DNA from 3 places in the Afipia sp. GW821-FHT04G03 genome. Region 3 is predicted to be linked to each of the others. Evidence: predicted binding sites of a transcription regulator. Region 3 holds the regulator's gene; each other region holds the start of a gene.
What was found. The regulator HrcA, encoded in region 3, represses chaperone genes, less so after heat shock. The targets are predictions, from matches to a motif close to GTTAGCACTCNCNNNNNGNGAGTGCTAAC.
Positions count from the first base shown of each region.

Region 1: a site for HrcA is predicted at 1,959-1,987, ahead of AC07UB_RS21070 (co-chaperone GroES). Genes of this name have one in related genera too.
Region 2: a site for HrcA is predicted at 1,940-1,968, ahead of AC07UB_RS22645 (co-chaperone GroES). Genes of this name have one in related genera too.

Region 1 is NZ_JBWKSV010000004.1:602,673-605,948, reverse strand. It holds gene groL (chaperonin GroEL) at 1-1,417, opposite strand, end outside; gene AC07UB_RS21070 (co-chaperone GroES) at 1,562-1,858, opposite strand; gene AC07UB_RS21065 (hypothetical protein) at 2,181-2,714, shown strand; gene AC07UB_RS21060 (MFS transporter) at 2,791-3,276, shown strand, end outside.
Region 2 is NZ_JBWKSV010000005.1:200,006-203,281, reverse strand. It holds gene groL (chaperonin GroEL) at 1-1,525, opposite strand, end outside; gene AC07UB_RS22645 (co-chaperone GroES) at 1,582-1,899, opposite strand; gene AC07UB_RS22640 (usg protein) at 2,397-2,711, shown strand; gene AC07UB_RS22635 (cupin domain-containing protein) at 2,830-3,276, shown strand, end outside.
Region 3 is NZ_JBWKSV010000002.1:315,754-319,029, forward strand. It holds gene AC07UB_RS10785 (hypothetical protein) at 1-764, shown strand, start outside; gene grpE (nucleotide exchange factor GrpE) at 768-1,391, opposite strand; gene hrcA (heat-inducible transcriptional repressor HrcA) at 1,482-2,570, opposite strand; gene rph (ribonuclease PH) at 2,739-3,276, shown strand, end outside.

The sequences.
Region 1 (3,276 bases), on a different contig from region 3:
TGTTGTCGAGGATCTTGCCGACAACGATGGAACCTTCGACGCCGGCGTTCTCGGCGATCTGGCGGATCGGAGCTTCCAGAGCCTTCAGCACGATGTTGATGCCGGCCTGAACGTCGGAGTTGTCGTTCTGGATGCGGCCGACGGCCTTCTTGGCGCGGAGCAGGGCAGTTCCGCCGCCCGGCACGATGCCTTCCTGAACGGCCGCACGGGTCGCGTTGAGCGCGTCCTCGACGCGATCCTTCTTTTCCTTCACTTCGATCTCGGTCGCGCCGCCGACGCGAATGATCGCGACGCCGCCGGCGAGCTTGGCGAGACGCTCCTGAAGTTTCTCGCGGTCGTAGTCCGAGGTGGTTTCCTCAACCTGCGCCTTGATCTGGTTCACGCGCGCCTCGATGTCGGCCTTCTTGCCGGCGCCGTTGACGATGGTGGTGTTTTCCTTGTCGATCACGACCTTCTTCGCGCGGCCGAGCATCTTCACGGTGACGTTCTCGAGCTTCATGCCGAGATCGTCGGAAATCAGCTGGCCGCCGGTGAGGATCGCGATGTCTTCCAGCATGGCCTTGCGGCGATCGCCGAAGCCCGGAGCCTTGACGGCAGCGACCTTGAGGCCGCCGCGCAGACGGTTGACGACCAGCGTCGCGAGAGCTTCGCCTTCGATGTCTTCGGCGACGATAAGGAGCGGCTTGCCGGTCTGAACGACAGCTTCGAGCACGGGCAGCATGGCCTGCAGGCCGGACAGCTTCTTCTCGTGCAGGAGGACATAGGCGTCTTCCAGCTCGGCTGTCATCTTCTCGGGGTTGGTGACGAAGTAGGGCGAGAGATAGCCGCGGTCGAACTGCATGCCTTCAACAATGTCGACCTCGGTTTCGAGCGCCTTGTTTTCCTCGACCGTAATGACGCCTTCGTTGCCGACCTTCTGCATTGCCTTGGCGATCATCGAGCCGATGTTGGAGTCGCCGTTGGCGGAAATGGTTCCGACCTGGGCGATTTCAGCCGAGGAAGCCACCGGCTTGGCGCGCTTTTCGATGTCCTTGACGACGGCCGTCACGGCGATGTCGATGCCGCGCTTGAGATCCATCGGGTTCATGCCGGCGGCGACGGACTTCGCGCCTTCGCGAACGATGGCCTGCGCCAGCACGGTGGCGGTGGTGGTGCCGTCGCCCGCGGTGTCGTTGGTCTTGGAGGCGACTTCGCGCAGCATCTGCGCGCCCATGTTCTCGAACTTGTCTTCAAGTTCGATTTCCTTGGCGACGGTGACGCCGTCCTTGGTGATGCGGGGTGCGCCGAAGCTCTTGTCGATGACGACGTTGCGGCCCTTCGGGCCGAGCGTCACCTTGACGGCGTTGGCGAGAATGTCGACGCCACGCAGCATGCGATCGCGCGCGTCTCCGGAAAATTTAACGTCCTTGGCAGCCATGTGAGTTACTCCGAAATGGAAAGATTGTTTTGCGTCATGGCCGGGCTTGTCCCGGCCATCCACGTCGTCGGTCGATCAAGTCGTGGATGCCTGGATCAAGTCCGGGCATGACGACCGAGAGCGCCGCGTTTTTTGGTCGATCGCTTACTTCAGCACGCCCATGATGTCCGACTCCTTCATGATGAGGAGGTCTTCGCCGTCGAGCTTCACTTCGGTGCCCGACCACTTCCCGAACAACACGGTGTCGCCGACCTTGAGGTCGATCGGGATCAGCTTGCCGGCTTCGTCGCGGCCGCCGGGGCCGACGCCGACAACCTTGCCCTGCGAAGGCTTTTCCTTGGCGCTGTCGGGAATGATGATGCCGCCCTTGGTCTTTTCATCGGCGTCGATGCGCTTGACGACGACACGATCATGCAGCGGGCGAAAAGTTGTCTTGGCCATCGGGTATCCTCTAGACGTTGATTGCAAGATTTGACGTGCGGTGGAGCGCGGGCCGTGGATAATGGGCTAAGCTAACCCCTTGAGGGACCGAAGCCTTACCCTTAGCAATCACGCTCCAAGAGTGCTAATGACGGGTTCGGAATATGGGTTGCCGCCGATCCTGTCAAGCGAGGCCCTTAAGGCCTTGGTGAGGCCAATATAGGATGATCTGGAAACCATAAGAGGGGCGCGGGCGTATTTGATAACACCCCATCATCCGCTGTTGATGGCCCGGCTTGTCAGTCGGGCAAGCGGGGACCCAAGAATCTTGCCGGGAGACACCATGATCAAAGCGATCGAGCCATCTAACAGGTCCAAAATCACCACCTTGATGGCCGTCTCGGTGCTGTCGGGCTTTCTCGGCGCGTGCGGCGGCGGAGGGTTCGGCGGGTTCGGTGGTTTCGGCGGATCGCAGCCCACCGTGCAGGAACCCGGCGTGGCGCCTGACGTCCCGGCGACTATCCGATCCGATGAAATTGTCGGACGGTGGGGGCTCGCGTCGTTCCACAAACCGGAGGATCGCGCCCGCACTGAAGCGGCGGCGCGGGGCCAGTGCAAAAATCCCTATGTGATCGGGCAGGGCGCCACCGGTGGCGTCATCATGCATCTTCCGGACGAGGCCACACCGCAGGAGCTGCGCCTGAAGGGCAGCCAGAGCGGCAAGAACTACATCGGTCCGGCCGGTCCTGCTGGCGGGGAAAAGGATCGCGAGATTGTTTCCTTCGATGGACGGGTTCTGATGACGCGATTCATCGACAAGGACGCCTCGGGACGCTATGGAACAATGGTGTACGTCCGCTGCGCGCCGCGCGCCTGAGCAGCCGGCCTCAGCGTTGTCCTGACGACTGACCGCTCGCGCAGACGGGCGGCAAAAAAAGGAGGCCGGACTTCGGGTGCTGATCTCCGGCCCTTACCGCGCTGTCGGTGTTCTCTGCATTACGCAAATATTGGGCTGGGGCGCGCTGTTCTATCCGCCCGGGCTGACGATGCCGCACATCGCCGCCGCGCACGGCTGGTCGCTGGCGCAGGCGCTTTTCGGATTTTCCATCGCTCTGGGCGTTTCCGGTCTCGCCGCTCCGTTCGCCTGCGGCCTGGTCGAGCGCCATGGCGGGCATTTTATCATGGCAGGCGGCGCGTTGATCGGCGCGCTCGGGCTCGTAATTCTTCCGCTGACCGACCAGTACTGGCTTTATCTCGCAAGCTGGGTGCTGCTCGGCCTCGCGATGGCCTGCAATCTCTACGACCCCGCCTTCACGGCGCTGGCGCGTATTTTCGGAATGGCCTCGCGGCGGCCGATTACGCTGGTGACCTTCGTCGGCGGTCTTGCGTCCACTCTTTCATGGCCGACGACCCAGTTGCTGATCTCGCATGGCGGCTGG
Region 2 (3,276 bases), on a different contig from region 3:
CTGCGTTCTGGATCGCCGCACGAACGACCTTGGTCGGGTCGATGATGCCCTTGGAGACGAGGTTGCCGTATTCGCCCGACTGCGAGTCGAAGCCGTACGAATACTGATCCTTCTCGAGGATCTTGCCGACGATGACCGAGCCGTCTTCGCCTGCGTTGATGGCGATCTGGCGGGCCGGAGCGGAGAGCGCCTTGCGGACGATCTCGACGCCGGTCTTCTGGTCGTCGTTCTGGGTCTTGATGCGCTTGAGCTGCTCGGAAGCACGCAGCAGGGCGACGCCGCCGCCCGGCACGATGCCTTCTTCAACAGCCGCGCGGGTCGCGTGCATCGCGTCATCAACGCGATCCTTGCGCTCCTTCACTTCAACCTCGGTCGCGCCGCCGACGCGGATCACCGCGACGCCGCCTGCGAGCTTGGCCAGACGCTCCTGAAGCTTCTCGCGGTCGTAGTCCGAAGTGGTTTCTTCGATCTGCGCCTTGATCTGCGACACGCGCGCCTCGATGTCGGCCTTCTTGCCGGCGCCGTTGACGATGGTGGTGTTTTCCTTGTCGATCATCACCTTCTTGGCGCGGCCCAGCATCTGCAGGGTCACGTTCTCAAGCTTGATGCCGAGGTCTTCCGAGATCGCCTGGCCGCCGGTCAGGACAGCGATGTCCTGCAGCATGGCCTTGCGGCGATCGCCGAAGCCCGGAGCCTTCACGGCTGCAACCTTGAGGCCGCCACGGAGACGGTTGACGACGAGGGTGGCGAGAGCTTCGCCTTCGACGTCTTCAGCAACGATGACAAGCGGCTTGCCGGTCTGCACGACGGCTTCCAAGAGCGGAAGCAGTTCGTTCAGCGACGAGAGCTTCTTCTCGTTGATGAGGATGTAGGCGTCGTCGAACTCGACGCGCATCTTGTCGGCGTTGGTGACGAAGTAGGGGGAGATGTAGCCGCGGTCGAACTGCATGCCTTCGACGACGTCCAGTTCGGTCTCGAGCGACTTGGCTTCTTCAACCGTGATGACGCCCTCGTTGCCGACCTTCTTCATCGCGTCTGCGAGGAACTTGCCGATTTCGGCGTCGCCGTTGGCGGAGATGGTGCCGACCTGGGCGATTTCCTCGTTCGAGGTGACCTTCTTGGAGTTCTTGACGAGATCAGCGACCACGGCTTCCACAGCCAGGTCGATGCCGCGCTTCAGGTCCATCGGGTTCATGCCGGCGGCAACCGACTTGGCGCCTTCCTTGACGATGGCCTGGGCCAGAACGGTCGCGGTGGTGGTGCCGTCGCCGGCAGCGTCTGCCGACTTCGAGGCCACTTCACGGACCATCTGCGCGCCCATGTTCTCGAACTTGTCTTCAAGCTCGATTTCCTTGGCGACGGTGACGCCGTCCTTGGTGATGCGGGGAGCGCCGAACGACTTGTCGAGAACGACGTTGCGGCCCTTCGGACCGAGCGTCACCTTGACGGCATTGGCGAGGATGTCGACGCCGCGCAGCATCTTGTCGCGCGCTTCGACACCGAATTTGACTTCTTTAGCTGACATGTTGGGTTTCCTTGGAGTTCAGGAAGTTTTGGAATTTCAGGTGAGAGAGGGCGCTCTTAAGCGGCCTTCTTCTTGGCGGCGGGCAGTCCGGTGATGACGCCCATGATGTCGCTTTCCTTCATGATCAGGACGTCCTGATTGTCGATCTTCACTTCGGTGCCCGACCATTTGCCGAACAGGACGACGTCGCCGACCTTGAGGTCGATCGGGATCAGCTTGCCGGCTTCGTCGCGGCCGCCCGGACCAACCGAGAGAATCTCGCCCTGCGAGGGCTTCTCTTTGGCGCTGTCCGGAATGATGATGCCGCCAGCAGTCTTCTCTTCGGCGTCGATACGCTTGACCACGACGCGGTCGTGAAGCGGACGGAATTTCATGCAGTCCTCCTAAAACTTTGATGATGCTTGTATTTTACGAATTGGCAGTCTTGATGAGCGAGTGCTATCGCGACTGCTGTGGACATAGTCCGACGGCCCGGAACGGGCAAGGGGGTCTAGCAAGTTTCTTGGCAATCTGAAACCGCGACTGCCAGGGAATTGGCCATCATTGTTAACCTTGCGCATGATCCCGAAAGCATGCCCTCGGGCGCGACCCAAGGGCGCCGGTTCTCGGTCCAGACCATACGCCATCAGGGCATGCGGCTGTTAGCAGACCGACTCCCATGCTGCTAATGCCTGCGGAATCAACAACTTAGTGAACTTTTCATCTTGTTGGCGCTTGATTCTCATTCGACACTTGCACGCGTGTTCCGCAAAAGTGGGCACCGGTTTTGCGATCAGAACACGCGTTGCTTTTGATTTGACGCGTGTTCTGCGGCTAACCGGAAGACCACTTAACCGGAAAACGCTACGGGGGGCCGGATCAGGAGGATCGGATGGGTCAGAAGCATGTTGGTCAGACTGGCGTACTGCCGGGCGGGATTGCCTCGGACGATTTCAAAAAGCAGCTCGCAGGCTACGGCCTGACCACGGCCGAAATTCTCTACCGCCGCCCCGATCACCAGTGGTTGCTGCAATCCTACGTCTGGCAGAACTACGACCTGTTCCCGAACTTCCCCGCGCTGAAGGATTTCCTCGCCTTCTGGCAGTCCAAGCTGGACGGGCCGCTGGTCGGCGTCACCGTCGCGCACTCCAAGCTGATCAAGCCGGCCGAGCTGAAGGCGGTGGACGGGATGTTCAGGCTGCACTGAGGCACAGCCCTTCGCATCGGCCTTTCGCGCGCGCCGGCCGCATTGTCGGGACGGCGGGCAGTGGCTAACCTCCGGCACGGTCGCATCGGGACTGAGGCGGCCAACAGGGAGGCAGCGCATGGCCGGGAAAAAAGCGGCGACGACCAGGTCGACCAAGACAAAATCGGCCGCCACAAAATCCGCAAAAGCGAAACCGGCGGCGCGGCCTGCCGCTTTGAAAAAATCCGCGCCGCGCACGAAGGCCGCCGCCTCCACGTTGCGCGCAAAGGCCAAATCGCGAAAGTCTGTGCGGGGCGCATCGCCTGTGAAGCAAGCACGTGCGAAGCAGCGGTTCGTCGTCAGCCATCATCGCGAAGAAGATTTCAGGGCCGATGGCTTGCGCGCCTATGCGCAATATCGCGATCTCGGCATCGCGAAGGGCACTCACGGGTTAGCGCAGGCTCACGTCATCCGGCTGATCGGACCGTGCGATCCGAAGGAAGTCTCGAAACTGCATTTCCACAGCGTGGATTTCCAGATGGTGTACGTCCTCAGAGGCTGGGTGAAGACCTACCTCGAAGGTCAG
Region 3 (3,276 bases):
TCGGCATCGCAGAAATTCCGGCCGCCGCGTTCACCACGGTCGAAACCGCGGTGAGCGAGGGCAAATCCACCGGGCAAGGTTCCAAGCCCGAAGCCTTCGAAGCCGCGGGGGGCAAGGCTTACATCACCTCCGATACCGGCAAGGATGGAAGCACGGCGATCCGGATGTATTCGCTGATCGTGTCGGGCGGCGACAAGTTCACCGGCTACGCCATTGTTCAGGTGCGCGACGATGCCGCCAAGCCGCTGTCCGACGAGGCCGTGCGCAAGATGCTGGCGTCAACGACGCTGCGCAAGGAAGTCCCCGTCGAGGAACAGCTCGGCCTGATGCCTTTCAAGATCGGCGAACTCAGCGAGTTCAAGACGGTGCGCACGCTGGCGCCGCGCTCATCGATCCTGCTGACGGACGGCACCGAAGACACCACGCTCGACGGCGCGCCCTACATGGTGATCGGCATGGTTGGCGGCGGTCCTGAAAAACCGGACGATCGCGGGCGCTTCGCGCAGCAGGCCGCGGCGACCATTCCCGGACTGCGCAATGCGCGCATCACGGCGAACGAACCGATGCGGATTGAAGGCACGCCCGGCTATGAGACGCGGATCGATGCCGTCGCCGGCAAGGACGACACGCCAGTCACGGTGGTCCAGTGGCTGAGATTCGGCGGCGGGTCGTCGCTGCGAATCATCGCAAGCGCGACGCGCGAGGAATGGCCGAAAGCCTTTCCGCGATTCCGCGCGGTTCGTGACGGCATCAACGCGCGCTAGGAATCATTCCTGCGCGGCTGCCGGTGCAGCCTTCGCGCCGCCCTTGGCCACCGCCACCAGCGCCGGCCGCAGCACACGCTCGCCGATCGTGTAACCGCCCTGCACGACCTGCACGACGGTGCCCGACGGCACCGAGGAATCCGGCACTTCGTACATCGCCTGATGGAAATTCGGATCGAATTTCTCGCCGAGCGGATCGAGCTTCTGCACGCCGTTTTTCTCCAGCGTCTTGTGCAACGACCGCTCCGTCAGTTCGACACCCTCGATCAGCGCCTTCAACCCGGGATCGGCGGCTTCGCGTGCTTCCATCGGAACGGCATCGAGCGCGCGCTGCAGGTTGTCCGCGATGTCGAGCACATCGCGCGCAAAGGACGTGATGCCGTAGGTCCGCGCGTCCGCGACTTCGCGCTGGGTCCGCTTGCGCAGATTTTCCATCTCGGCGAGCGTCCGCAACGTCCGGTCCTTGGCGTCCGCGACTTCCTTCGTGAGCGCCTCAACCGAGCCCTCTTCGGGGTCGTCGGGCATCACGTACGGCTTTGAGACCACAGGTTCCTTGTCCGCTGCGGCATTCGCCGTGTCCGGCGCGGACGTGCCCTGCGGCTCCTTCTGCCCATTGGAATTCGCCATAACTCACCTTTTCAGAAAATCGTCGTCGTGAATGCGGGATTGTTAACCCCGCATATCGTGGTTTAGGCGCGGAAAATCAAGCGCTTTGGATTATTGACCGATCAGACGGCTGACAATCCGGGCCGCGTAATCGACCATCGGAATGACCCGCGCGTAGTTCAGCCGGGTCGGGCCGATCACGCCCAGTACGCCGACAATGTGTCCGGCGCCGTCGCGATAGGGCGCGATGATGGTGGAGGAACCGGACAGCGAGAACAGCTTGTTCTCGGAGCCGATGAAGATGCGCACGCCATCGGCGCGCTCGGCGCGGCCGAGCAGGTCGATCACGCCTTTCTTCGCTTCGAGATCGTCGAACAGCAGGCGCACCCGCTCGAGATCTTCCATCGCATGAAGATCTTCCAGCAGATTGGCATGGCCGCGAACGATAAGTTGCCGCTCGTCGCTGGCGCCGCCGGACCAGCTTGCGATTCCGGCGGTGATGACCTTCTGCGTCAGTTGATCGAGTTCGGAACGGCTCTCGGTCAGCGCCGCTTCGAGTTCGATGCGAGCCTCTGCCAGCGTACGTCCGCGAATCCGCGCGTTGAGAAAATTGGAGGCCTCGGTCAGCGCCGATGTCGGCACGCCCGGCTGCAACGGCAGCACGCGATTTTCCACCTGTCCGTCTTCGGCAACCAGGACCACCAGCGCCTGCGTCGGCTCCAGCCGCACGAATTCGATATGCTTCAGCCGCACATTCGACTTCGCGGTGAGCACGACGGCTGCGGCACGTGTGAGCCCCGACAATCGCGTCAAGGCATCGCTCAGCGCCGCCTCGACCGATTGCCCTCCGGCCGATTTGAGCTGGCTTTCGATCGACTGCCGTTCCGGCTCGGTCAGATCGCCGACCTGCATCAACGCATCGACGAAGAAGCGCAATCCCAGTTCGGTCGGCAGCCGCCCGGCGGATGTATGCGGCGCATAGATCAATCCGAGTTGCTCAAGATCCGACATCACGTTGCGCACCGACGCGGGCGACAGCGGAACCGTAATCAGACGCGAGATGTTGCGCGATCCGACCGGCTCGCCGGTCGCAAGATAACTCTCGACGATTTGACGAAAGATATCCCGGGAGCGCTCATTGAGCTGGGCCAGCCCGGCGTTCGGTGTAATCAGGTGGCTGATCGGGTCGTGGTGGGCCAATTCGGGCTCCAAACGGGTTGTTCTCGCTACAATTGTCCATCGCGGGGCAACATGACAAGCGTCATTCTCCGACATGCTCTCCGGCCCGTTATCTTCCCTTGCCGCTGCGGTCCCGACCCCCTAAAAGCAGCGCCAAATCAAGGTTTCCCGAATTTCAGGAGGTTTTTCATGCGGCCAAGCCGTCGCGCGCCCGACGAACTGCGCCCCGTCACGCTCGAACGCGGCGTGGTCAAATACGCCGAAGGTTCCTGCATGGTGAAATTCGGCGACACCCATGTGCTGGTGACCGCCACCCTGGAAGACCGGCTGCCGCCGTGGCTTAAGGGTCAGGGCCGCGGCTGGGTCACCGCCGAATACGGCATGCTGCCCCGCGCCACCCATGAACGCATGCGCCGCGAATCCGCCGCCGGAAAACAAAGCGGCCGCACCGTCGAGATTCAGCGCCTGATCGGGCGATCGCTGCGCACCACCGTCGATCTCGTGGCGCTGGGCGAACGCCAGATCACCGTGGACTGCGACGTCATCCAGGCCGACGGCGGCACACGCACGGCGTCGATCACCGGCGCATGGGTCGCGCTGGCGGATTGCCTGTCGTGGATGAAGGCACGCAACATGCTGAAGAACGACAATGTGCTGCGCGACAACGTTGCCGCGATCTCGTGCGGAATCTACAACGGCACGCCGGTGCTCGATCTCGACTACGCGG